One region of the Rhizobium sullae genome, then DNA from elsewhere that is predicted to be linked to it. Evidence: predicted binding sites of a transcription regulator. Region 1 holds the regulator's gene; each other region holds the start of a gene.

The links. Region 1 encodes PhoB, which activates phosphate uptake and scavenging genes when phosphate is short. Its sites were predicted from a motif close to TGTCATNNANCTGTCAT; they were not measured.
Region 2: N2599_RS26630 (PhoX family protein) is a predicted target of PhoB. The motif match lies at 5,386-5,402, and genes of this name have one in related genera.
Region 3: N2599_RS25505 (DUF47 domain-containing protein) is a predicted target of PhoB. The motif match lies at 2,737-2,753, and genes of this name have one in related genera.

What each region holds. Positions count from the first base shown of each region.
Region 1 covers NZ_CP104143.1:145,687-153,737, forward strand. Annotated here, with positions in the region: gene pstC (phosphate ABC transporter permease subunit PstC) at 1-26, shown strand, start outside; gene pstA (phosphate ABC transporter permease PstA) at 23-1,342, shown strand; gene pstB (phosphate ABC transporter ATP-binding protein PstB) at 1,358-2,173, shown strand; gene phoU (phosphate signaling complex protein PhoU) at 2,208-2,921, shown strand; gene phoB (phosphate regulon transcriptional regulator PhoB) at 2,956-3,639, shown strand; gene N2599_RS00735 (GcrA family cell cycle regulator) at 3,710-4,243, opposite strand; gene N2599_RS00740 (aspartate aminotransferase family protein) at 4,664-5,863, shown strand; gene argF (ornithine carbamoyltransferase) at 5,904-6,821, shown strand; gene N2599_RS00750 (Hsp33 family molecular chaperone) at 6,915-7,910, shown strand; gene apaG (Co2+/Mg2+ efflux facilitator ApaG/CorD) at 7,911-8,051, opposite strand, start outside.
Region 2 covers NZ_CP104144.1:1,225,850-1,233,900, forward strand. Annotated here, with positions in the region: gene eglC (endo-1,3-1,4-beta-glycanase EglC) at 1-1,371, opposite strand, end outside; gene N2599_RS26615 (HlyD family type I secretion periplasmic adaptor subunit) at 1,585-2,895, opposite strand; gene N2599_RS26620 (type I secretion system permease/ATPase) at 2,892-4,634, opposite strand; gene N2599_RS26625 (hypothetical protein) at 5,044-5,319, shown strand; gene N2599_RS26630 (PhoX family protein) at 5,468-7,456, shown strand; gene N2599_RS26635 (inositol monophosphatase family protein) at 7,638-8,051, shown strand, end outside.
Region 3 covers NZ_CP104144.1:1,002,144-1,010,194, reverse strand. Annotated here, with positions in the region: gene ugpA (sn-glycerol-3-phosphate ABC transporter permease UgpA) at 1-565, shown strand, start outside; gene ugpE (sn-glycerol-3-phosphate ABC transporter permease UgpE) at 575-1,423, shown strand; gene N2599_RS25510 (sn-glycerol-3-phosphate import ATP-binding protein UgpC) at 1,423-2,475, shown strand; gene N2599_RS25505 (DUF47 domain-containing protein) at 2,770-3,411, shown strand; gene N2599_RS25500 (inorganic phosphate transporter) at 3,411-4,415, shown strand; gene N2599_RS25495 (response regulator transcription factor) at 4,552-5,229, opposite strand; gene N2599_RS25490 (sensor histidine kinase) at 5,217-6,815, opposite strand; gene N2599_RS25485 (SLC13 family permease) at 7,017-8,051, shown strand, end outside.

The DNA of each region.
Region 1 (8,051 bases):
GCAAATACCGGGAGCAGTACGAATGACGAATATTGTTTCCCCCATTGCAGGCACCATTTCCAAGGCGCCAGAGCGCCGCGATATCGGCATCAAGCGCCGTTATGCTGCGGAGCGCCGTTTCAGGGCCTATGGCATTGCCGCTATCTCCTTCGGCCTGATTTTCCTGGCGTTCCTGCTGTCGACGGTCATCCGCAACGGCTACACTGCCTTCCAGCAGACGGTGATCTCGCTTCCGGTCGAATTTACTGAAAAGACCATCGACCCGGATAACAAGCGGGCCACCGATCCGTCGGTGCTGATTGCAGCCAATTACGGCGCGCTGCTGCGTGATGCGCTTGTCAAGGAGTTGAACATCAACGCCTCCAGCCGCCCGGATGTCCGTGGGGCGACGGCGATGCTCTCCAAGAGCGCGCCGATCCAGTTGCGTGACATGGTTGTCGCCGACCCGTCGATCATCGGCAAGACCGTCAATGTGACCGTTTTGGCCGACGCCAATGTCGACAGCGCCAACAAGGGCCAGATCGACCTTGCCGTCGATGAGAAGAACCGTAAGGTGAACGACAAGCAGCTCGGCTGGATGAACGAGCTGAAGGCGAACGGAGCGCTTTTCAAGGAGTTCAACACCGGACTTTTCACCCATGGCAACTCCAGCCGTCCTGAAGCCGCCGGCCTCGGCGTCGCTCTTGTCGGCTCGCTCTACCTGATGCTGATCGTTCTCGTTCTGTCGCTGCCGATCGGCGTTGGCACCTCGATCTACCTTGAGGAATTCGCGACCAAGAACAAGGTGACGGACCTGATTGAGGTGAACATCAACAACCTCGCTGCCGTTCCCTCGATCGTCTACGGTCTGCTCGGTCTTTCTGTTTTCATCAACTTCGCCGGCCTGCCACGCTCGGCCCCACTGGTCGGCGGTTTGGTGCTGACGCTTATGACGCTGCCGACGATCATCATCGCCACCCGCGCAGCACTGCGCGCTGTCCCGCCGTCGATCCGCGCGGCGGCGCTCGGCCTCGGCGCCTCGAAGATGCAGATGGTGTTCCACCACGTCCTGCCGCTTGCGATGCCCGGTATTCTGACCGGCACCATCATCGGTTTGGCACACGCGCTCGGAGAAACCGCACCGCTTCTCCTGATCGGCATGGTCGCCTTCGTCGCCAGCGCGCCGAGCACCCCGCTCGACCCGTCCACGGCGCTGCCGGTACAGGTCTACATGTGGGCCAACGAAGCCGAACGCGCATTCGTCGAGCGCACGTCTGGCGCCATTATCGTCCTGCTCCTGTTCCTGATCGTCATGAACCTCGGAGCCATCCTCTTGCGCCGGCGCTTTGAGCGTCGCTGGTAAACGGAGTACATAGTCATGAACATGTTGACTGAAGCAGCAGTTGAGAAGGCTCTGGACCAGAAAATGAATACGATCCCGTACAAGATGATCGGCCAGGACGTGTCGGTCTACTACGGCGATAAGCGTGCGCTTTTCGACGTGAAGCTAAACATCCGCGAGAACACGGTTACCGCGCTCATCGGCCCCTCCGGCTGCGGCAAGTCTACCTTCCTGCGCAGCCTCAACCGCATGAACGATACGATCGACAACTGCCGCGTGACAGGCAAGATCACGCTTGATGGCGAGGATATCTACGATCCGGATATCGACGTCGTGGAGCTCCGCGCCCGCGTCGGCATGGTCTTCCAGAAACCGAACCCGTTCCCGAAGACGATCTACGAGAACGTCAGCTACGGGCCACGTATCCATGGCCTGGCAAAGTCGAAGGCGGACTTGGACCAGATCGTCGAGCAGTCGCTGCAGCGCGCCGGCCTTTGGAACGAAGTCAAGGATCGCCTGCATGAATCCGGCACCGGCCTGTCCGGCGGCCAGCAGCAGCGTCTGTGCATCGCGCGTGCCGTTGCCGTGAGCCCGGAAGTCATCCTGATGGACGAACCGTGCTCGGCGCTCGATCCGATTGCGACTGCCAAGGTCGAAGAGCTGATCCATGAGCTGCGCGAGAACTTCACCATCGTCATCGTGACGCACTCGATGCAGCAGGCGGCCCGCGTTTCGCAGCGGACCGCTATGTTCCACCTCGGCAATCTCGTCGAGGAGAACGACACCGACAAGATGTTCACCAACCCGGACGACCCCCGCACCCAGGATTACATCATGGGCCGCTTCGGCTGAGTTGCGGCGTTCAGGCTATTCAAGGACAATTCCCATGGCATCGACCCATATCTTTTCTGCCTATGACGACGATTTGAAGTTCCTGACCCGCCGCATCTCGGAAATGGGTGGGCTTGCCGAGCAGATGGTGTCCGACGCTGTCCGCGCGCTGGTCAACGGCGATACGGCTCTGGCCCAGAAGGTCATCTCCGACGACGTGATCCTCGATCATGCCGAACGCGAGATCGGCGACAAGGCGGTCGTCACCATTGCCCGCCGCCAGCCGATGGCCTCCGATCTTCGCGAGATCATGGGCTCGATCCGTATCGCAGCCGACCTTGAGCGCGTCGGCGATCTCGGCAAGAACACGGCCAAGCGCGTCATCGCGGTACAAAGCACCGGCGTTCCGCGTAAGCTCGCCCGCGGCCTCGAGCATCTTTCCGAGCTCGCCCTCGTCCAGCTCAAGGAAGTGCTCGACGTCTATACGACCCGTGCCGCCGACAGGGCGAAGTCGATCCGCGAGCGCGACGAGGAAATCGACGCGATGTACACTTCGCTGTTTCGCGAGCTTCTGACCTACATGATGGAAGATCCGCGCAACATCACCAGCTGCACGCATCTTCTCTTCTGCGCCAAGAACATCGAGCGCATCGGCGACCATGCCACCAACATTGCCGAAACGATCTATTACATGGCGACCGGCGCCCAGCCGGAAGGCGAACGTCCGAAGGACGATACTGCCAACACCGTCGGCGCGGTGACGGAATGACAATTCTGAACCCGCCCTCAGGAGACAGAAGCGAATGATCCCGAGAGTTGCAGTCGTTGAAGACGAAGAGGCACTGAGTGTGCTTCTTCGCTATAACCTTGAGGCCGAAGGTTTCGAGGTCGATACCATCCTGCGTGGCGACGAGGCCGAAATCCGGCTTCAGGAGCGCACGCCGGACCTTTTGATCCTCGATTGGATGCTGCCGGGCGTATCGGGCATAGAGCTTTGCCGCCGCCTGCGCATGCGTCCGGAGACCGAGCGCCTGCCGATCATCATGCTGACGGCGCGCGGCGAGGAAAGCGAGCGTGTGCGCGGCCTTTCGACCGGCGCCGACGACTATGTCGTCAAGCCGTTTTCGACGCCGGAGCTCGTTGCCCGCGTCAGGGCGATGCTGCGCCGCGCCAAGCCTGAGGTGCTCTCGACGGTGCTGAAATGCGGCGACATCGAACTCGACCGCGAAACGCATCGTGTTCACCGCAAAAGCCGCGAAGTTCGCCTCGGCCCCACCGAATTCCGCCTCCTGGAATTCCTGATGTCGTCGCCCGGCCGCGTTTTCTCGCGTTCGCAGCTTCTGGACGGTGTCTGGGGCCACGACATTTATGTCGACGAGCGCACCGTCGACGTCCATGTCGGCCGGCTGCGCAAGGCGCTGAACTTCTCCAACATGCAGGATGTCATCCGCACCGTCCGCGGTGCCGGATATTCCATGGAATCCTGATTGCCGCTTCCATTGCCGGGCATAAAAAAACGGGCCTGCGAGGCCCGTTTCCGTTTGTCATTTATCCGGCTCAGTTTGCGCGGGCTGCTGTCCTGCGGCGCTCGTTGACCGGCTGATAGGCAAGGCGCGCATGATAGCTGCAGTAGGGTGAAGAGTCCGGGCTGTCGCAACCGCAGAAGTGGAAATCATCCTTCAGCGGATCGCCGACCGGCCACTTGCAGGTGCGTTCCGTAAGTTCCGTCAGTCCGAGGCGGCGGGAGATCGGCACAACCACGTTTGCGGCCGGACGATAGCTTACCTCCTCCATGAGATCGATTTCGATCTCTTCCTTGAGCATCGTTGCGCCCTGCTGGCGCGTGACGGTGCGGGTCGCGATCCGCGATGCATAGTTCGGTGCGCGCGGAGCCGAGGTATTGCGCTTCGGCGCTCGTGCGGCCGCCGCGGTGCCACCGGCCTTGGCGCGGCCCGGAAGGCTAAGCCTGTGGACCTTGCCGATCACCGCGTTCCTGCTCACTCCGCCGAGCTGCGCAGCGATCTGGCTCGCGCTCAGTCCTTCGGACCAAAGCTTCTTGAGTTTTTCGACTCGCTCGTCTGTCCAGTTCATGCCCTGTCTCCGCCGTTTAGCGTTGTGAAGGCAGAATCCCCCACCCTTGCTCCGGATACATCCGAAGCAGGAAACGCCTGACCAATTGTGGTGACTAGTTCCGCCGCATGCAGTCTAGTAATTGAGTTTTAACCTAGTGTGAGGCTGACTCCGTGACAAGAGTCGCGGGAATCCGGATGAATCGAATTTCAAGTTTTCCCCAACTTGCTTCCCGAGCGAGTCATTTCTGCAACATTAGCTGTTGATAAATGACCTCGTTCGGGGAGGTGGTCCCATGGCGCACGAAGCCCGCAGTTTTGTTGACATCGCGGTGCGAAACGTCAATAGTGGCACTCGCCGCCGAAAGGCGGCATTTTTAATTTTTCGGACCCGGTTTTTAGCCGGAGTCTGGTTGCCCTAACGATGACAGGAGATCGCGCCATGGCTCAAGCCGCGCCGCTATATGACACCTATTCTCGCGCCCCTTTGCGGTTCGAGCGAGGTGAGGGCGTTTGGCTGATCACTGAAGGCGGCGAACGATATCTGGATTTTGGCGCAGGCGTTGCAGTGACTTCCGTCGGCCACGGCAATCCGCATGTCGTCGAAGCCCTGAAGGCGCAGGCCGACAAGGTTTGGCACCTGTCGAATATCTATGAAATTCCCGGCCAGGAAGCGCTTGCCAAGCGGCTGACCGACGTCACCTTCGCCGACAAGGTGTTCTTCACCAATTCCGGCGCCGAGGCGCTGGAATGCGCGATCAAGACCGCGCGCCGCTATCAGTATTCCAACGGTCATCCCGAGCGCTTCCACATCATCACCTTCGAAGGCGCCTTTCATGGCCGCACGCTGGCGACAATCGCCGCCGGCGGCCAGGAGAAGTATCTCGAGGGCTTCGGCCCGAAGGCGCCGGGCTTCGATCAGGTTCCCTTCGGCGATATCGAGGCGGTCCGCGCAGCGATCACCGATGCGACCGCCGGCATCCTCGTAGAGCCGGTGCAGGGCGAGGGCGGGGTCCGTCCGGCGACGAATGAGTTCATGAAGGCGCTCCGCCAGATCTGCGATGAGAAGGGTCTGCTGCTGATCCTCGATGAGGTCCAGACTGGCGTTGGCCGTACCGGCAAACTCTTTGCTCACGAATGGTCGGGTGTCACGCCGGATATCATGGCGGTAGCGAAGGGTATCGGCGGCGGCTTCCCGCTCGGCGCCTGCCTGGCGACCGCGGATGCCGCCTCCGGCATGAAGGCCGGCACGCATGGCTCCACCTATGGCGGCAATCCGCTTGCCATGGCGGTCGGCAGCGCGGTGCTCGACGTCATCCTCGCCGACGGCTTTCTGCAGCATGTCCGCGATGTGGCACTCGTCTTCCGCCAGGGCCTTGCCTCGCTGAAGGATCGCTATCCGGATATCATCGAAGATGTGCGCGGCGAAGGCCTGATGCTCGGCATCAAGGCTGCCGTCCCGTCTTCCGAACTGTTGCAGGCCATTCGTGCTGCTCATCTTCTAGGCATTCCGGCGGGCGATAATGTCATCCGTCTCCTTCCGCCTCTAGTCGTCACGGCGGAGGAAGCCCGCGAGGGCCTTGCCCGCGTCGAGCGCGCTGCCGAAAGCATTCGCGCGGCAAAAACCAGGAAGACGGCTTGAACGGATAACGCCCCTCAAGGCGCATACAGGTAAGAACGACATGGCTTCCCCCAAACACTTTCTCGATCTCTCGGCGGTAACTGCATCCGATCTCAGAGCCATCATGGATGATGCGATCGTCCGCAAGCAGGCCTTCAAGGCGGGCAAAGGCGATAAGCCGCTCGCGGGTAAGATGCTGGCGATGATCTTCGAGAAACCCTCTACGCGCACACGCGTTTCCTTCGATGTCGGCATGCGTCAACTCGGTGGCGAAACGCTTTTCCTCTCCGGCACGGAGATGCAGCTTGGCCGCGCCGAGACGATCGGCGATACGGCCAAGGTGCTCTCGCGCTATGTCGATGCGATCATGGTCCGCACGACGGAGCACCACCGCATGCTGGAGCTCGCCGAACATGCGACGGTGCCGGTCATCAACGCGCTGACGGACGACACGCATCCCTGCCAGATCATGGCAGATATCATGACCTTCGAGGAGCATCGCGGTCCGATCAGGGGCAAGACGATTGCCTGGACCGGCGATGGCAACAACGTACTGCACTCGCTGGTCGAAGGTGCGGCCCGTTTTGGCTATCGCATGAATATGGCTGTGCCTCTTGGTTCCGAGCCCAAGGATCACTATCTCAACTGGGCCCGCAATGAGGGCGCCGAAATCATGCTTGGCCATGACGCCGACCGTGCGGTCGAAGGCGCCGATTGTGTGGTAACCGATACCTGGGTCTCCATGAATCAGGAACATCGGGCCCGCGGTCACAACGTCTTCCAGCCCTATCAGGTCAATTCGGCTTTGATGGCGAAGGCCGGCAAGGATGCATTGTTCATGCATTGCCTGCCCGCCCATCGCGGCGAGGAAGTGACGGATGATGTGATCGATGGCCCGCAATCCGTGGTCTTCGATGAGGCGGAGAACCGTCTTCATGCGCAAAAGTCGATTCTTGCATGGTGCCTGGGCGCGATCTGAACCATACTGGGCGCCACGTCTGGCCTGATGGCCTCGTGGCGGCACGGGCGAAAAGACCTCTGGTCTGCCGCCTGGACTACTAGGAGTAAGACCATGGCAGAAATTGCAAGTGCTCTCGGCGAGTTCGATTTCGCTGGCGATGATCACGTAGTCCCATTTCAGGTAGAAGGCCTCGATGTGCGTGGCCGCGCCGTCCAACTCGGGCCTATGCTGGATGCGATCCTCGCGCGCCATCATTATCCTGCACCCGTCGCCCGGCTGCTTGCTGAAGTTATCGTGCTGACGGTACTTCTCGGGACGTCCCTCAAGTTCGAAGGCAAATTTACGGTGCAGACAAAAGGCGACGGCCCTGTCGATCTTCTCGTTGCCGATTTCTCGACGCCGCAGAATGTGCGCGCCTATGCACGCTTCGATCAGGCCTTGCTCGACAAGGCGGTCGCTGCCGGCGAAACCGAGCCGGAACAGCTTCTCGGCAAGGGCGTGCTGGCTTTCACGATCGACCAGGGCAAGTTCAGCCAGCCCTATCAGGGCATCGTGGCGCTTGACGGCACCTCGCTCGAAGATATCGCCGGCACCTATTTCCGGCAGTCGGAGCAAATCCCGACGCGCGTCCGCCTAGCGGCTGCCGAACTGTTCGATCGCGACCAGGCGGGCCAGCCGCGCCACCGCTGGCGGGCGGGCGGGCTCATTGCCCAATTCTTGCCGGAAGCGCCGGAGCGTATGCGTCAGCCCGACCTCCACGGCGGCGACGGCGATAACGCCGCTCTGGCACACAAGGAAGACGACACCTGGACCGAAGCGCGCGCGCTGGTCGACACCATCGATGCGGACGAACTGACGGATCCGCAGGTCGGCATCGAACGCCTGCTCTTCCGCCTCTTTCACGAGCGCGGAGTGCGTGTTTTCGGTACCCGGGAAGTCATTGATCGCTGCAGTTGCTCGCGCGACAAGATCAAGAACGTGCTGAAGGGCTTTTCTGAGGAAGAGATCGATGCCAGTCAGGAGAACGGCGAGATTGCCGTCACTTGCGAGTTCTGCTCCACGACCTATCGTTTTGAAGTCGTGGAAGTCGCATCGGCTGCCGAGTGATCAGTTCAGCACTCTGAGCAGCCCGGGGGAGTCCAGCGAGAAGGCGGGTATTTCGACATCGAAAAGCTCGCCGTCATCCGTTTCCATCTGGTAATGGCCGAACATGAGGCCGGAGGGCGTATCGAGCGGACAGCCGGATGA
Region 2 (8,051 bases), on a different replicon from region 1:
ATAGGCATGGATGTAGTCTATCTTCATCTCAGCGCCGTCGCTAAAGCTGGCTCCCGGAGTTCCGGCGGTACCGCCCACGGCCAGGTTGACCAGCATGTACATCGGGTCGTGCATGTCGGCCGGCGTATCGGCATGCGCAACGGCGACGTCATCGAAATACCAGACGATCTGATCTTCGTCCCACAAGACGCCATAGGTGTGAAAACCGTCGGTGCTCGGGACCTTGACCGGCGTCAACTCCGATGTGCGCGAGCCGGTTTCGTTGCTGTGGACCGTCACGTTGACGGTGTTCGGGTCCTGCCCCCGCATCTCGACGACATCGAGTTCGGGTGGCCACGATCCGTCCGCAGGAAGGAGCCAGAAGGCCGGCCAGGCGCCCTGTTCGGCCGGCATGTCGGCGCGAACTTCGAAGTAACCGTAGGTCTGGGCGAAAGAGGAATGCGTGTTCAGGAGCCCCGATGTATAATCGTAACCATCTATCTGCGATTGGATCGCTGCAGAGGCCGGCGCCGCCGTAATGGTCAGCACCCCGTTGTTGACAGAGAAGGGATTGACGGCCGAGGTCGCAGAATAGGACGGGTTGATATACCACTGGAGCTCCCCATTGGCGGAGAGAGTGCTGCCCTTCTCCGGCGCCCACCAGAATTTGGCATCCCAAACGCCCTGGTCGCCATTGCGCAGCGACAGGCTGTTGAATTCGTCCGCAAATGTGGGTGTGAGTGCGGACCGGTCGAGCGTCAGCTGGAATTGATCGGCATCAAGGTCGGCAACCGTCTTGTTCGCAAAGACCAGGCTTTCTCCGCCGCCAAGATCGAGCCGGAGGTTGGACCCCTCCTGCGTCAAGTGGCTCACGACCTGATCGAAGGTCGAAAGTCCGTAGCCGTTCAATCGGACAGTATCGTCGGTGCTGAAATCGACGATAAGGTCGCTGCCATTGCCGCGCGTGAGGATGAAGGTATCAGCACCGCCGGCGCCAATGAGGACGTCATTTCCCCCACGACCATCTATCGTCTGGCTGCCGGACCCGCCGGTGATGATATTATCCACAGCATTGCCAAAGGCGTAGCGGCCACTGCCGGTCACGGTCAGATTTTCGAAGTTCGCAGGGAGCGTATAGCTCATCCAGGTGCTGATCGTATCGACCCCGGCGTTCGGGGCCTCGACGGCGCGATTGATGCTGGAATAGAGATAGTAGATATCGTCGCCCGTTCCACCCTGCATGGTAACGTTTACGGAGCTGTCGCCCCAGATCGAATCATTGCCGCTCGTGCCGTTCAGCACGGAGCCTGAACCTTTGGCCGAGAACCAGGCGCTCGATGCACCGCTATAAAAGAGTGATTTACCAACGGCGTTCGTAACCGAGCTTGCCATATATAATTCTCCTTCGTTTTCTGCCTTGTGATCAATAGACGACGATTTAGGCGGTTTTGACACTTGTCGATTTGGTTTTGAGCGTCAGCCTCCACGGAAAGCCTGCAACAGACCTAATGGAAACACGGCCGCGCGCTCGCTGCTGTGCCATCATCTGGCGTTCGGATCATGTTGATCCATTGTGAGACGGCGAATATTCGCGCGCCCAATCACTCAATCCTCCTTGAAAGCACGAGCCACTTGATCGGTCAGCGGCTTCGTCAGATAGGCGAGAGCGGTTCGTGCGCCCGTTTGCACGAAAGCTTCCACCGGCATGCCGGGGACCGGAATCAGATCACCCAATCGTTTCCATTCGTTCTCAGGAACAGAAATCCGGACTGTGTAGTATGCCGTGCCCGTCTGCCGATCGGTCGTCAGGTCAGCAGCAACCTGCTGCACAACGCCATTGATCTCGGGCGTGTTTCTTTGGTTGAAGGCGGAAAGCCGCAGAGTGACTTGCTGGCCGACGGACACCTGATCGATGTCCTGGGGCAAAACACGGACTTCCGGTGTCAGCCTGTCGCGGGCGGGCACGATCTGCAGGATCGGCTCGCCAGGCGGAACAACGGCGCCGGCGGCATGGACCGAAAGCTGATGGACGATACCCGCCTGAGGCGCCCGGATGTCGACACGCTGCAGCTCGTCTTTCGCCGCAACCAATCGCTCGGAGAATTCACCGATGTCGCTCTGCGTCTTGCGCAGTTCGTCCGATACCTCACTGCGATGATCGTCATCGACCTGAATGATCTGCAACTCCGTCTCGGTCACCTTGCCGTTCGTTTCGGCAAGGCTTGCGACGAGACTGCCGAGTTCACCCTTCAAGCGCGCCGATTCACGTTCAAGCGCATAGAGGCGGTTGACCGGGACGATACCCTGGTCGAACAGACGCCTGACGCTCGCAAGCTCTTTGTCGATGAGTGCCATCTCCGCCTTCTTGCCGGCCTGCTGTGCGAGAAGCCCCTCCACTTGCTGCCGCAATTGCTGGATGCGCTCGTGCAATTGAGCCTTCCTGCTGGCGCGCGATGTCCGCCGATCTTCGAACAATCGCCGTTCGCCGTTGATGATGCCACCCTCCTCGGCGTCGCTACCCTGCTCCAGCAGGCTATCGGGAAAGGCGATCTCCTCAGCGCCATCCCGTTCGGCGCCCAGCCTGGCGGCTGCGGCGGACAGTTCGTTCAAACGCCGGGAGATGATCGCGCTGTTTGCCCGCAATTGCGTGTCGTCTAGATGCACCAGGATCTGCCCAGCCTCCACAAGCCCGCCGTTTTTGACGAAGATTTTCCCGACAGTGCCTCCCTTTTGATGCTGAACGGGTTTGACATAGCTGTCGACGACGAGCGTGCCACTCGCAATCACCGCGCCGGAAAGATAGGTCGTGGCTCCGAGGCCGCCGACCACGCCAACCAGAAGCACGACAAGCGCGAGTGCGATCGTCGTGAGGCGGCTGATCGCGGCTTCGGATATCGGAGCTGGCTTGCCGGTCAACTGTCACCTCCCGCGATGACGGTCAGCGTGTTGCTGCGCGGAGCCGTCGAAACTGTTGCCTTTTTCAGAACGTCGTCTTTCGGCCCGAAGGCCTGAAGCTGGCCGTTTGCGAGCACGAGAACGAGATTGGCGGCGGCCAAAGCACTTGGCCGGTGAGCAATGACAATGGCAATGCCCTTGCGCGCCCGGATGTCGGCGATCGCCTGGGCAAGCGCTGCCTCGCCGTCGCTGTCGAGGTTCGAATTCGGCTCATCGAGAACCACGAGGAAAGGATCGCCGTAAAGCGCGCGCGCCAGGCCGATGCGCTGGCGCTGTCCGGCAGAGAGCATCGAACCGTTTTCGCCGATCTGTGTATCGAAGCCGTCGGGGAACTGCACGATCATCTCGTAGACGCCCGCAGCCCTTGCCGCGGCGATGATCTTCTCGGATGGGGCATTTCTGTCAAAACGGGCGACATTCTCGGCGATGGAGCCGTCGAAAAGCGACACCTCCTGCGGTAGATAGCCGATCGACCGGCCGAGCGATGACGGGTCCCACTGATCAAGCGATGCCTTATCGAGACGTACCGCGCCGCCCATAGGTTTCCAGAGGCCGACAAGTCCGCGGGCAAGCGACGACTTCCCCGATGCGCTCGGTCCGATGATGCCGACGGCATCCCCGGCCTCCGCCTTGAACGAGATTCCCCGCAGGACCATCGTGCGGGTACCGGGGACTGCAAGGTGAAGCGCTTCCACGGCAAGACTTGCGGTGGGTGCCGGCAGGTCGACATGCCGTTTGTCGGCTGGCAGCAGATCCAGATGCTTCGTCAGCCTGCTCCAGCTTTGCCGGGCGGCGACAAAGCCTTTCCATTGTCCGATTGCAAGCTCAACTGGCGCGAGTGCCCTGCTGACGAGGATGGAGCTTGCAATCATGATGCCGGGCGTCGCCTCTTGCCTGACGACGAGGACAGCGCCAACCGCCAGAACGCCGGATTGCAGCATCATCCGAAGGACTTTCGAGATCGCTGTCAGACTGGTGGTGAGCGTTGTCGCCGAGATATGATTCGCAAGATACCGGTTGTTGACCTCCGTCCATTTGGCGGCCAGCAGCGAGCCGAATCCCATAGCCAGCACGGCCTCGGAGTTCCGCCGTGTCGCTTCGGCAAGGTTCAGCCGCCGCGCCGCCAGCTCCGCGGCAACCTTTGCGGGCCCGCGGGATTTGTATTCGGCAAGCGCCGCGAGGCCTATCAAAAGAACGGCCCCCCCAAGTGCCGTGACGCCGATCCAGAAGTGAAAGAGAAAGCACAGGCCGATGTAGAAAAGCATCCATGGCATGTCGAACAATGCCGTAGGCCCGGGACCTGAGAGGAAGCCTCGCACGGTGTCGAGATCGCGGATCGACTGCAGACCGTCGCCCGGCATTCGCATCCGCGAGGGCAACAGGATGAGGGAGCTGAAGATATCGCCTCCCAGACGTTCGTCGACGGCGGCTCCGGCGCGCATCAAAAGCATCGACCGGATAAAATCGAGCAGTCCCTGGAAGATGAAGAGGGTCGCCGCAATGATCGCAAGCCCAGCAAGCGTCGGCAGGCTTCGGCCCGGGATCACCCGATCATAGACTTGCAGCATGAAGAAAGAGCCGGTGAGCGCCAGTATGTTGACGATGCAGCTTGTCGCTCCGACACCGAGGAAAGCGCGCTTGAGGGAAAAAAGCGCCGCCACAAGGAAAGCCTGTGGTGGGCTGGATTTTTCATTCGCCATGCAGCGCTCCGCGGTTACATCATCGACGAAGCGGAAGCCGTCTTCGTACGGATATTCAATATTGCGTTCTTCAGCTTGAGGCCATTGTTAGCATCCCATGTGGCCGACGTGACCCCCTTAAAAAATTTCTTTCGGTCTAAATTAAGGACCGCTTTATGTCGGACGCAGGTGAAGCCCCGCTGTGCAGTAACGAGATCGATTGCACACATGCAGCTCGCCTTGCGGATGAAGTTCTCGCCCACTATCTCGATGTCGGTGTAAGGTTGCGGCCGGTAACTTTTCATTAACCTTATCGGCCTATCGATGGCTGGCCGCTTTTCGGCGATAACAAAGCAGCATGCGGCGTGCTGAGTCTCATAGATTCGTGCCTGCCGCTCTTGGACTGGACATCTTCTCCAAGGAGGTTGCAATGCAACTGATCGCTCTACCAGATACGTTCAACCTGATCGGCAATGATGCGATTATCGTCATGAAGGCCGACGACACGCATCAAGCCGTATGTGTCACGAAAGACGCGCTTGCAAATGTTCAGGCCGCGCCTGACGCGCGGTGGCTGCCGCAGGATCTCAGCGTGCTTGAACACATCGCGAGCCGGAAATTCGATCATGGCGAGATCGCCTTCGATGGCCGAATCTGGATCACGGCGAAGGATATCCAAAACTGGCATAAGATGACGCGGCATTAGCGCCCAGAGTGCTCCACTCGCCGCCTCGATAAGAATACCCGACCCGAAGGTGCCGAAAAGGCAGTTTGTCGCATTTCCGTAATGTGGCAGCCCTAAGTTTAGAATGGCTCCAAAACTAGGGGCCAATTCTCAACTTTGGAGGCATCCCATGAACGAACATCTTTCTCAAAAGATATTCCCCACGACGCAACTTGAAGACGCGGATGGCGAAGGCCACAATTCAAGTGCCAATCCGACGATGGGCGAGATCATCAGCAAACGTTTTTCGCGCCGTAATTTCCTCCAGGGTTCGCTTGCTGTTGCCGCCATTACCGCGACCGTCAGCCCGGTCGCCTTGATGACGGCGGAAAAGGCGCGTGCGAACGGCGCTTCGGCCTTCTCCTTCCCGGAAGTCGAGGCAGGCGTCGATGCCAACCATCACGTCGCCGAAGGTTACAACGCCGACGTTCTCCTGCGTTGGGGCGACGCGCTGTTCCCAGACTCGCCGGCCTTCGATCCGGCCAAGCAGACCGCAGAAGCCCAGCGCCGCCAATTCGGCTACAATAACGACTATGTCGGTTTCATCCCGCTCGAAGGCTCTTCGACACATGGGCTGCTTGTCGTAAACCACGAATATACCAACCCGCACCTGATGTTCCCCGGCATCGTCAAGATCGTCGATGGGAAGATCTCCCAGGACAAGCTCAGCAAGGAACAGGTCGACGTCGAAATGGCCGCGCATGGCGGTACGATCGTCGAGATCCGCAAGGTCGACGGAAAGTGGCAGGTCGTTCCGGAAGGCATCCACAACCGCCGCATCACATCCACCACGGAAATGCAGCTTACCGGCCCGGTCGCCGGTCATGATCGCGTCAAGACTTCGGCGGATACGACGGGCACACGTGTCATCGGCACGCTCAACAACTGTGCCGGCGGCGTGACCCCTTGGGGCACTTACATCATGGCGGAAGAGAATTTCCACGGCTATTTCTCCGGCGATCTGCCGGAAGGCCATAAGGAAGCTGCCAATTACAAGCGCTATGGCGTGCCGGAGGGGAGCTACGAGTGGGGCAATTATTACGACCGCTTCGACCTCTCCAAGGAACCGAACGAGCCGAACCGCTTCGGATGGATCGTCGAAGTCGACGTCATGGATCCGACTGCAACTCCGAAGAAGCGCACTGCTCTTGGCCGCACCAAGCATGAGGGTGCCGCATCGATCGTCAGCAAGGATGGCCGCGTGGTTTTCTATCTCGGCGACGACGAACGCTTCGACTACGTCTACAAGTTCGTGACTTCGGGAACGCTCAATGCGACCGATCGTGCTGCCAATCTTGATCTCCTCGATGAGGGCACGCTTTATGTGGCGAAATTCGCAGAAGACGGAACCTTCCAGTGGCTGCCGCTCGTTTTCGGCCAGGGGCCGCTGACGGCCGAAAACGGCTTTGCCAGCCAGGCTGACGTCCTCATCGAAACGCGCCGCGCCGCCGACATGCTCGGTGCAACGAAAATGGATCGGCCGGAAGACATCGAGCCGAATGCCGTTAATGGCAAGGTCTATGTCATGCTGACCAACAACAGCAAGCGCAAGGCCGATCAGGTGGATGCCGCCAACCCGCGCGCCGAAAATGCCTTCGGCCACATCATCGAGATCACGGAGGAAGGTGGCGATTTCGCTGCGACTTCAGGCAAATGGGAAGTGCTCTTGAAGTGCGGCGATCCTACGGTTGCCGAAGTCGGCGCGACTTTCTCGACCGAAACCTCGAAGAACGGCTGGTTCGGCATGCCGGATAACTGTGCAGTCGATTCGGCCGGCCGTCTTTGGGTCTCAACGGACGGCAACAGCAACAAGGCCACCGGCCGCACTGACGGCCTGTGGGCAGTCGACACTGAGGGTGACGCCCGCGCCACCTCGCGCCTCTTCTTCCGCGTCCCGGTCGGCGCCGAGCTCTGTGGCCCGCTCTTCGCCCCGGATGACGAAACGGCTTTCGTCGCTGTGCAGCATCCCGGCGATGGCGGTGATGACTGGGCTGGCCACGGGCGTCCGTCTTATTACGAGGATCTTTCCACCCGTTGGCCGGATTTCAAGGACGACATGCCGGTGCGCCCGTCCGTACTTGCCATCACCAAGATCGGCGGCGGCAAGATCGGCGTCTGATTCGGCGCTTTTGACAGAGCTTTTGGTAGCCGGGACGAGCACGTCGTCTCGGCTACCTTTATTCGCACGAACACCATCCCGTCTGGATGTGCGCCCTCTCCGCGTCACAAAAGCTTCATGCGCCTCTGCGAAAGCTTCGAGGCAAACGAAATCCGCCATCCGATTCATAAGAATTCTCTTCATGACATCCTCCTCAGTTTCCACCCGCTTGTCACCGGCGGCCTCGCCACGCCTTGAGCTCCTCGCGAAAACGGCGCTGAAAGCGGGAGAAACCGCCCGCAAGTCGCTGAGGCGGCGACTGGTGAGCGAGATCGTATCGAAGGCACCACATGACTATCAGACGGAAATCGATGTGGCCGTCGAACGGATCATCGTCGATGAAGTGACGAAAGCCTTTCCTACGTACGCGATCAGGGGGGAGGAAGCCGTCGGCAATCGTGATGCCGACGCAGGCATACCGACCATCTACATCGACCCAATAGACGGCACGACAAACTTCGCCTGGGGAATTCCGCATTTCGGCATGACGATCTCGATCGCCGAGGGCGGCCGCATCGTGGCTGGTATCGTCTATGATGCGATGCAGGATGAATTG
Region 3 (8,051 bases), on a different replicon from region 1:
CACCCTGCTGATTTGGCCTTACGCGGTTGCGCCCGCCGTGGCCGGCATGCTCTGGCTTTTCATGTTCAATCCGGCGATGGGCACCTTTGCTTATCTTCTGCGGCGCAACGGCTTCTTGTGGGATCCGCTGCTCAACGGCAATCAGGCGATGTTGCTCGTCATCGTGGCGGCTGCATGGAAGCAGATCAGCTATAACTTCCTGTTCTTCGTCGCCGGCCTGCAAGCCATTCCCAAATCGCTGATCGAGGCTGCGGCAATCGACGGGGCGCGGGGTAATCGACGCTTCTGGACGATCGTTTTTCCACTTTTGGCACCGACGACTTTTTTCCTGCTCGTCGTCAACACCGTCTACGCCTTCTTCGACACCTTCGGCATCATCCATGCAGTGACCGGCGGCGGCCCTGCCAAGGCCACCGAAACGCTGGTCTACAAGGTCTACAATGACGGCTTCGTGAACCTCAATCTCGGCTCGTCGGCCGCTCAATCCGTCATCCTAATGATCATCGTCATCGCATTGACCGCGTTTCAGTTCCGCTTCGTCGAAAAGCGCGTGCATTATGCGTGAGGCGCGGCGATGATCGAAAAACGCCCCATTGCCAGCCTTGTCGGCCATCTGATGCTGATTATCGGCATCATCATCGTCGCCTTCCCGATCTATTACACCTTCGTCGCCTCGACGATGACGTCGGCGGAGATCATAAGGCCCCCCATCTCGCTCTTGCCTGGCGATCATTTCGCGGAGAATTACGGCACCGCACTTTCAGGCGGTGTTGAACAGGTCGTTGGAGTTAGTCTTGAGCGGCTGCTCTTCAACACCTTCGTGGTGGCCGTCCTGATTGCGGTCGGAAAGATCCTGATCTCGTTCCTCTCAGCCTTCGCGATCGTTTTTTTCCGCTTTCCGTTGCGCATGGCGTTCTTCTGGATGATCTTCGTCACATTGATGCTGCCGGTCGAGGTCCGTATCCTCCCGACCTATAAGGTGATCGTCGACCTCGGCATGATCGACACCTACGCCGGATTGACGCTGCCGCTGATGGCATCTGCCACGGCGACTTTCCTCTTCCGCCAGTTCTTCCTGACAATCCCCGGCGAATTACTCGAAGCCGCACGCATCGACAGTGCCGGCCCCTTCCGCTTCATGCGCGATATATTACTACCCTTGTCGAAGACGAATATTGCGGCACTCTTCGTGATCCTCTTCATCTATGGCTGGACGCAATATCTCTGGCCGCTGCTTGTCACCAATGACGCGAAGATGAACACGATTGTCATCGCTCTTCGAAAGATGATGGACTTCGCCGATGCGGCGACCCCTTGGAATTACGTGATGGTGACGGCGATCCTTGCGATCATCCCGCCCATTCTCGTCGTGGTGCTCATGCAGCGCTGGTTTGTAAAAGGTCTTGTGGAGACGGAAAAGTAATGGCCAGGATCACCCTCAACGATGTCCGGAAGACATACGGCGCCGGTATCGAAGCCATCAAAGGTATCTCGATGGAAATCGCAGACGGCGAGTTCGTCGTGCTCGTCGGACCTTCAGGCTGCGGCAAGTCCACGTTGCTGCGCATGATCGCCGGCCTCGAAGGCATCACGTCGGGCGAAATCGCCATTGGCGATCGCGTGGTCAATCGGCTGGAGCCATCCGAGCGTGATATCGCCATGGTCTTCCAGAACTATGCGCTTTACCCGCATATGACGGTTCGGCAGAACCTTGCTTACGGCCTGAAGAACCGCAACACACCAAGAGACGAAATCGAGCGTCGCATCGAAAAGGCAGCGAGGGCGCTCGAGATCGAGGGGTTTCTTGAGCGCAAGCCGCGGCAGTTGTCGGGCGGGCAGCGTCAGCGTGTCGCGATGGGGCGCGCCATCGTGCGAGAGCCCGCCGCTTTTCTGTTTGACGAACCGCTGTCGAACCTTGATGCCAAGCTCCGCGTGCAAATGCGCGTCGAGATCAAACGTCTACAACGTTCGCTGGCGACGACGAGCGTCTACGTGACGCATGACCAGATGGAGGCGATGACGCTGGCCGATCGTCTTGTGGTGCTGAACGGTGGCCAGATCGATCAGATCGGCACACCGATCGAGCTTTACGAGAAACCGGCAACGACCTTCGTTGCAACCTTCATCGGTTCACCCTCGATGAACCTGTGGGACAGGACGGGTGATCGCAACGGCTTTTCGCTTTCGCCCGCCATCAGGCTCCCTGCCAGTGCCGTCACGCTGGGGATCCGGCCGGAGGACCTCCATATTTGGCAAGATGGGGTGACCGATACCTTCAAGGCAGATGCGCAAGTTGGCGCCGTCGAACTCGTTGGTGCCGAGAGCTATGTCCACGGTTTGCTTGCGAACGGTCAGCCGATTGTCTTTCGGGTTCCGGGCCGGTCCCGGATCGCGATTGACGAGCATGTGTCCGTCTCCGCGGCTGCCGAAAGCCTTCACCTCTTCGATGACGGTGGCAGGCGTATGACATGGTAGGCCGGATCGGCTGGTGGATATCAGTATTCGCTCGATGAGATGTCGACGCTGAGCACCACACGGGCAGCTCTTGCAATCGCCCCTTCACTTAGCCTTGTAGGCCAAGATACCGGGGCGCCACCGAGCGTTCGTCCTTGGGACCGCGTTTGAGGCTCACGATCGCTTTGCACCCGCGCGGCCTTGCGCCAAAGCCATGCAGCCAACTGCGAATATGTGCGGAATAAGAGCACCTGCTGCTTTTCAGGGCGGCACCGCTTCATTATGACAGATATGTGACAAACAAATGGGATAGCGATGCTCAGTTGGTTTCGTAGACTGATGCCGCGCGAAGATCGTTTCTTCGATCTCTTCGCTCAACATTCGCGCACCGTTGTCGGAGCCGCCGAAGCGTTGAACCAGTTGTTGGCTGGCAGCGAGATCGAGCGCCATTGCGAGACGATCGTCCGGCTGGAGAATGAAGCTGACGACATAACGCGCGAGGTGCTGCTTTCCATCCGGCGAAGCTTCATCACCCCATTCGACCGTGGCGACATCAAGGACCTCATCCAGTCGATGGATGACGCGATCGACATGATGCAAAAGACGGTCAAGACCATCCGTCTTTTCCAGCAGAAAACCTTCGATCCCGGCATGCAGGAGATGGGCGCGGCAATCGTCGAGGCGGCCCATCTAATTGCGGAGGCCATTCCCCTGCTGGACCGCATGGGATCCAATGCGCCTCGTCTTACCGCCATCGCTGAGGATATCACCCGGGTCGAGGGCCATTCGGATGACCTGCATGAACGGGGACTCAAGGATCTCTTCAGTCGCTACGGCGCCTCGAATCCAATGGCCTATATCATCGGCAGCGAGATCTATGGGGAGTTGGAGAAGGTCGTCGATCGCTTCGAGGACGTCGCCAACGAGATCAGTGGTATCGTGATCGAGAACGTCTGATGGAGGTTGCACTCGCCTTCCCCCTGCTCGCGGGACTCATTGCGATCGCGCTGTTCTTTGATTTTCTCAACGGCCTGCACGACGCCGCCAATTCGATCGCGACCATCGTCTCGACCCGCGTGCTGCGGCCCCACTATGCCGTCTTTTGGGCAGCTTTCTTCAATTTCATCGCATTCCTGTTTTTTGGGCTGCATGTGGCAGAAACCCTTGGTACCGGCATCATCGATCCGGGCATTGTCACCCCGCAAGTGATCTTCGCGGCATTGATGGGAGCGATCATCTGGAACATTGTCACCTGGATTTTCGGCATTCCCTCCAGCTCCTCTCACGCCCTTGTCGGCGGGCTTGTTGGCGCCGGGCTTGCGAAGACCGGCTTGAGCTCGATCGTCTGGAGCGGGCTTTTGAAGACCGCGAGCGCCATCGTCATGTCGCCTCTGATTGGCTTTTTCCTCGCACTTATTCTGGTGCTGGTGGTGTCGTGGATCTTCGTGCGCCAGACCCCTTTCGCCGTCGATCGAACTTTTCGCGTCATGCAATTCGCCTCAGCCTCGCTCTACTCGCTCGGCCATGGCGGCAATGATGCGCAAAAGACGATGGGCATTATCGCAGTCCTGCTTTATTCGCAGGGTTATCTCGGCCAAAGTTTTCACGTGCCGTTTTGGGTGGTGCTCTCATGCCAAGCGGCCATGGCGCTCGGAACGCTGTTCGGGGGCTGGCGTATCGTCCACACGATGGGCTCCAAAATCACTCGCCTCAATCCGATGCAGGGATTTTGCGCCGAAACAGGCGGCGCGCTGACGCTTTTCGGCGCCACATGGCTCGGCATTCCCGTCTCGACCACGCATACGATCACCGGCGCGATAATCGGTGTCGGCGCCGCAAGACGGCTCTCCGCGGTGCGCTGGGGACTGGCTGGAAATATCGTCATCGCCTGGGTGATCACGCTTCCGGCTGCGGCACTCATCTCGGCGCTCTTCTACTGGAGTTCCAGTCTCTTTGAATAGCGCGCAGGTGAGATGGAGCAAAAATGAATCTATCTTTGATGTTTGCAGGTGAGCCAGAAATTCGATCTGTTGGCGGATGCAGCGATACCCGCCACCCAAGGTCGTCGCGGCCAGCGGCCCCGTTCCTTCCACCATGCTATGATACGCGATCGACCAGGGTGTAGCCTACCCCCCGAACAGTTCGAATGGCCAACTGACCGCCCCCGTCGAGCTTGCGCCTCAGATAGCGGATATAGACTTCGACGATTTTTGTTCCGGGGTCGAAATCGTAATTCCAGACGTTGTTCAGCAGCCGCTGACGGCTGACCACCTTGTTGGCATTGAGCATAAGGTAGCGGAGCAATTCGAATTCCCGCACGGTGAATTCGATCTCCCGATCCGACTTCGTGACGCGGCGTGTTGCCGGGTCGAGGGTCAGTGAACCGACCTGGAGGAGATCAGTGCGCTCGATCGTTGGGCGACGTCTGCGCAGAGCCTCGATCCGTGCAATCAGTTCGTCGAACGCAAAGGGCTTTATGAGATAATCGTCAGCACCGCTTTGAAAGCCATCCACACGATCGCGGACGCTTTCCTTGGCGGTGAGCATAAGGACGAGCACGGAACGTCGCTCCTGCCGGATGATGCGGCACACTTCGATCCCATTCACATAAGGAATCATTCGATCGAGTATGACTAGATCGAAAGCCTCATGACGGATCCGTTCGAGGCCGTCGCGTCCATCCTCTGCAAGTTGCACATGATAGCCTTCGGCCTCGAGACCGCGCGTTAGGAAGCTCGAAATCCGCCGGTCATCTTCGATAATCAGGATTCGCATGCGATTTTCCTTTCTGCGACAGGCAGCCGGATGGTGAGAACAGCACCGCGCGGCGGCGCGGGCCCGAGGGCGATGGTGCCACCGTGCCGTTCGATGATTGTCCTTGCAATCGGCAGACCGATGCCGAGGCCAGTGGCTGCGCGGCTGGTGTTGTTCCTTCCGCGATAGTACCGATCGAACACAAAAGGCAGTTCCGCAGGATCAATCCCGCAACCATGATCACGGATGGTCAGCACAAGGATCTCATCGCTGCAACAAATGTCTATGTCGATGCTTCCACCTGGATCGGCATATTTGATCGCATTATCGATCCCAATCATCAAAGCCTGCTTCAAGCGTCTGGGATCTGCCCGGATCAATTGCTTCGGTGCTCTCGAAAGCAGTTGAACTACCATCTGCTTTTGTCGTGCAAGAATTTCACTTTCGTGCACGGCGGCAACGACCACGTCTTCAGCCTCGACCGTTTCGAAATCATAGGTGACGTCGTCGATCTCCGATCGCGTAAAGTCGATCAGATCCTCAAGCAGCCGCGCCATGTCGGCGGCGTAAAGCTGAATGCGGTTCAATGCATCGCGGAAAGAAGCAAGTCCTGGTTTCGCGCGAAGCGCCACCTCGGCTTCACCGCGCAAGATTGTAAGCGGCGTACGCAGTTCGTGGCTCGCATCCGCAAGGAACTGGCTGCGCTTGCTATCGAGCTCCAGAAGCTGGTCATTTGCCTGCCGCAGCTCACGTGTCCGTTGATCGACTTCGCGTTCGAGCCGTGCCTGGGCTGATGTCAGGCTCGCTCTTTGCCGTTCGATTGCCTCCGCCATCTTGTTGAAACTCTGCGAAAGAACCAGGAATTCGTCGCGGCGCCCCGTCAGGATGCGATGATCGAGCTGACCACTGGCAATTGCTTCCGCACCGGCCACCAAGAGGCGGACCGGCCGGACGATCGAATGCTGGAGCGTCAGACCCAAACCCAGGCCCGCCACAATCACCAGGATCGAAAAGGTCCCGGCAACAATCAGCACCGTGTGCTGTGTGCTGCGTACCCGGTCAAGCTCCTTGGCAACTTCTCCGCGCTCCTCCTGCCGGGCATCGCTGAGCATGGTCTCGAAGTCGTTGGAGAGGCGATACTCGATGCTTCGCCGGAAGATATCGACGGCGCGATCCTGCTGGCCGGCCGCTTGTGCCTGGAATACGCGTTCAGCCGCCCGATCGATCGCTCGATAGAATTCCTGAAGTCGTGCGGCGAACTCTATTTCAGGCAATTCCTGCTGGACGTCGCCAAGGCTTCCGAGCGTGGCGAACTCCTTGCGCGTCACCTCTGCAAGAACACGGAATCCGTCCGCCATCTTTTGCCGGGCGAGTCGGAAATCCGGCATCTGTTCAGGGCCGAGCAAAAGGACCTCCGCCAACTGTTCGGCGTAATTATTGCCAAGCCCATCAAGATCGCTGATCGCCTCGAAGCGAGAATGGACGCCATCGATGCGATTTACGAAATCGTCGGTGAGCTTGAGGGTCATCAGCATCAGGCAGACAACCATCGCGACAAAGACGATTGTGACAAAGTGAAAGAGAAGAATGCGCCGCCGGACGGTCATACTGCCTCGTGTCTGGTTGGGAGCTTCGTCGTAACAATTGCCGATTAGAGATTTCAGGACAAGGGTTGAGGCCGCAAAACGGCGAGTCTCTCCAAATTCTAACCTTACACACCCTGTCCTCTAACCTGCCATGCTTAAGATCGCACCGCAGATGTCGAGGCCCGCACGCTGCCGGCCAAGATCATTAGGCGGAGTAGCTCAATGGAGAAGGCAACCACCTGGCCGGAACCCCTATCCGGGCGGGCTTCACCTGGAACGCACGCGGCTATGGCGTCCACGCGACGGCGTTTAACGGTGAGTTTATTCGTTGCAGTGTTGATGGCCGTTGCAATTGAGCTTCTTGCATCTGGGATGGCGTCGGAAGCTCGGCGTTCCCTGCAGATTCTTGCGCTGGCTTTGGTCGGGTGGACTTTGACGTCACTCGATGACACCTTTGTCGCTGTCACCGCAGCCGTTGCAATGACCCTTCTCGTCACCGGAAAGCCGGAAGCTCTGTTCGGCGCTCTTGGCGACCAGCTGATCTGGCTTCTTCTCGCATCGTTCCTGCTGGCGGCAGCCTTTAAGGCGAGCGGTATCACCGACCGGATCATTGCTCTGGCAGCCGGTCGGTTGCGGTCAGTCCAGTCCCTCGCCTACGCCTTGACCGCGATCCTTCTCGCGACGGCTTTCGTCATTCCCTCCACATCGGGCCGCGCGGCCATGATGGTGCCGGCCTACGCGGCAATTGCTGAGCACTGTACCAGCCCCCGGGTGCGAAGGGCCTTCGCGCTGCTGTTTCCAACAATCGTGCTCTTATCTGCCTTCGCCTCCCCTCTTGGTGCCGGCGCACATCTCATCGCCATCGATTTGGTGCGACGCCTGTCTGGCGAGGAGATCAGTTACCTTCACTGGATTGCTTTGGGCCTGCCTTTTGCCGCTTCAAGCGCATTTCTTTCGACCAGTGTTATCCTGCGGCTCTTTTTGACGGCGCAAGAGCGGCGAGCCGAACTGGCTCTCGCTCATATAGGCTTGGACTGCGAACCGCTCTGGCAACGGCCGATCTTCTGGATCGCCGCAGCCGTCATAGCCGGCTGGTTGACGGAATCCATGCACGGGATCGACCCGACAATGCTAGCGCTTATCGGCGCGCTTGCTGCCTTCTTCCCCTCTGTTGGGCCGATCTCATTTCGCGACGCCCTCCGCGACACTGACCTTTCACTTTTGATCTTTCTTGCCGCGATGATCTGCCTTGCCGAT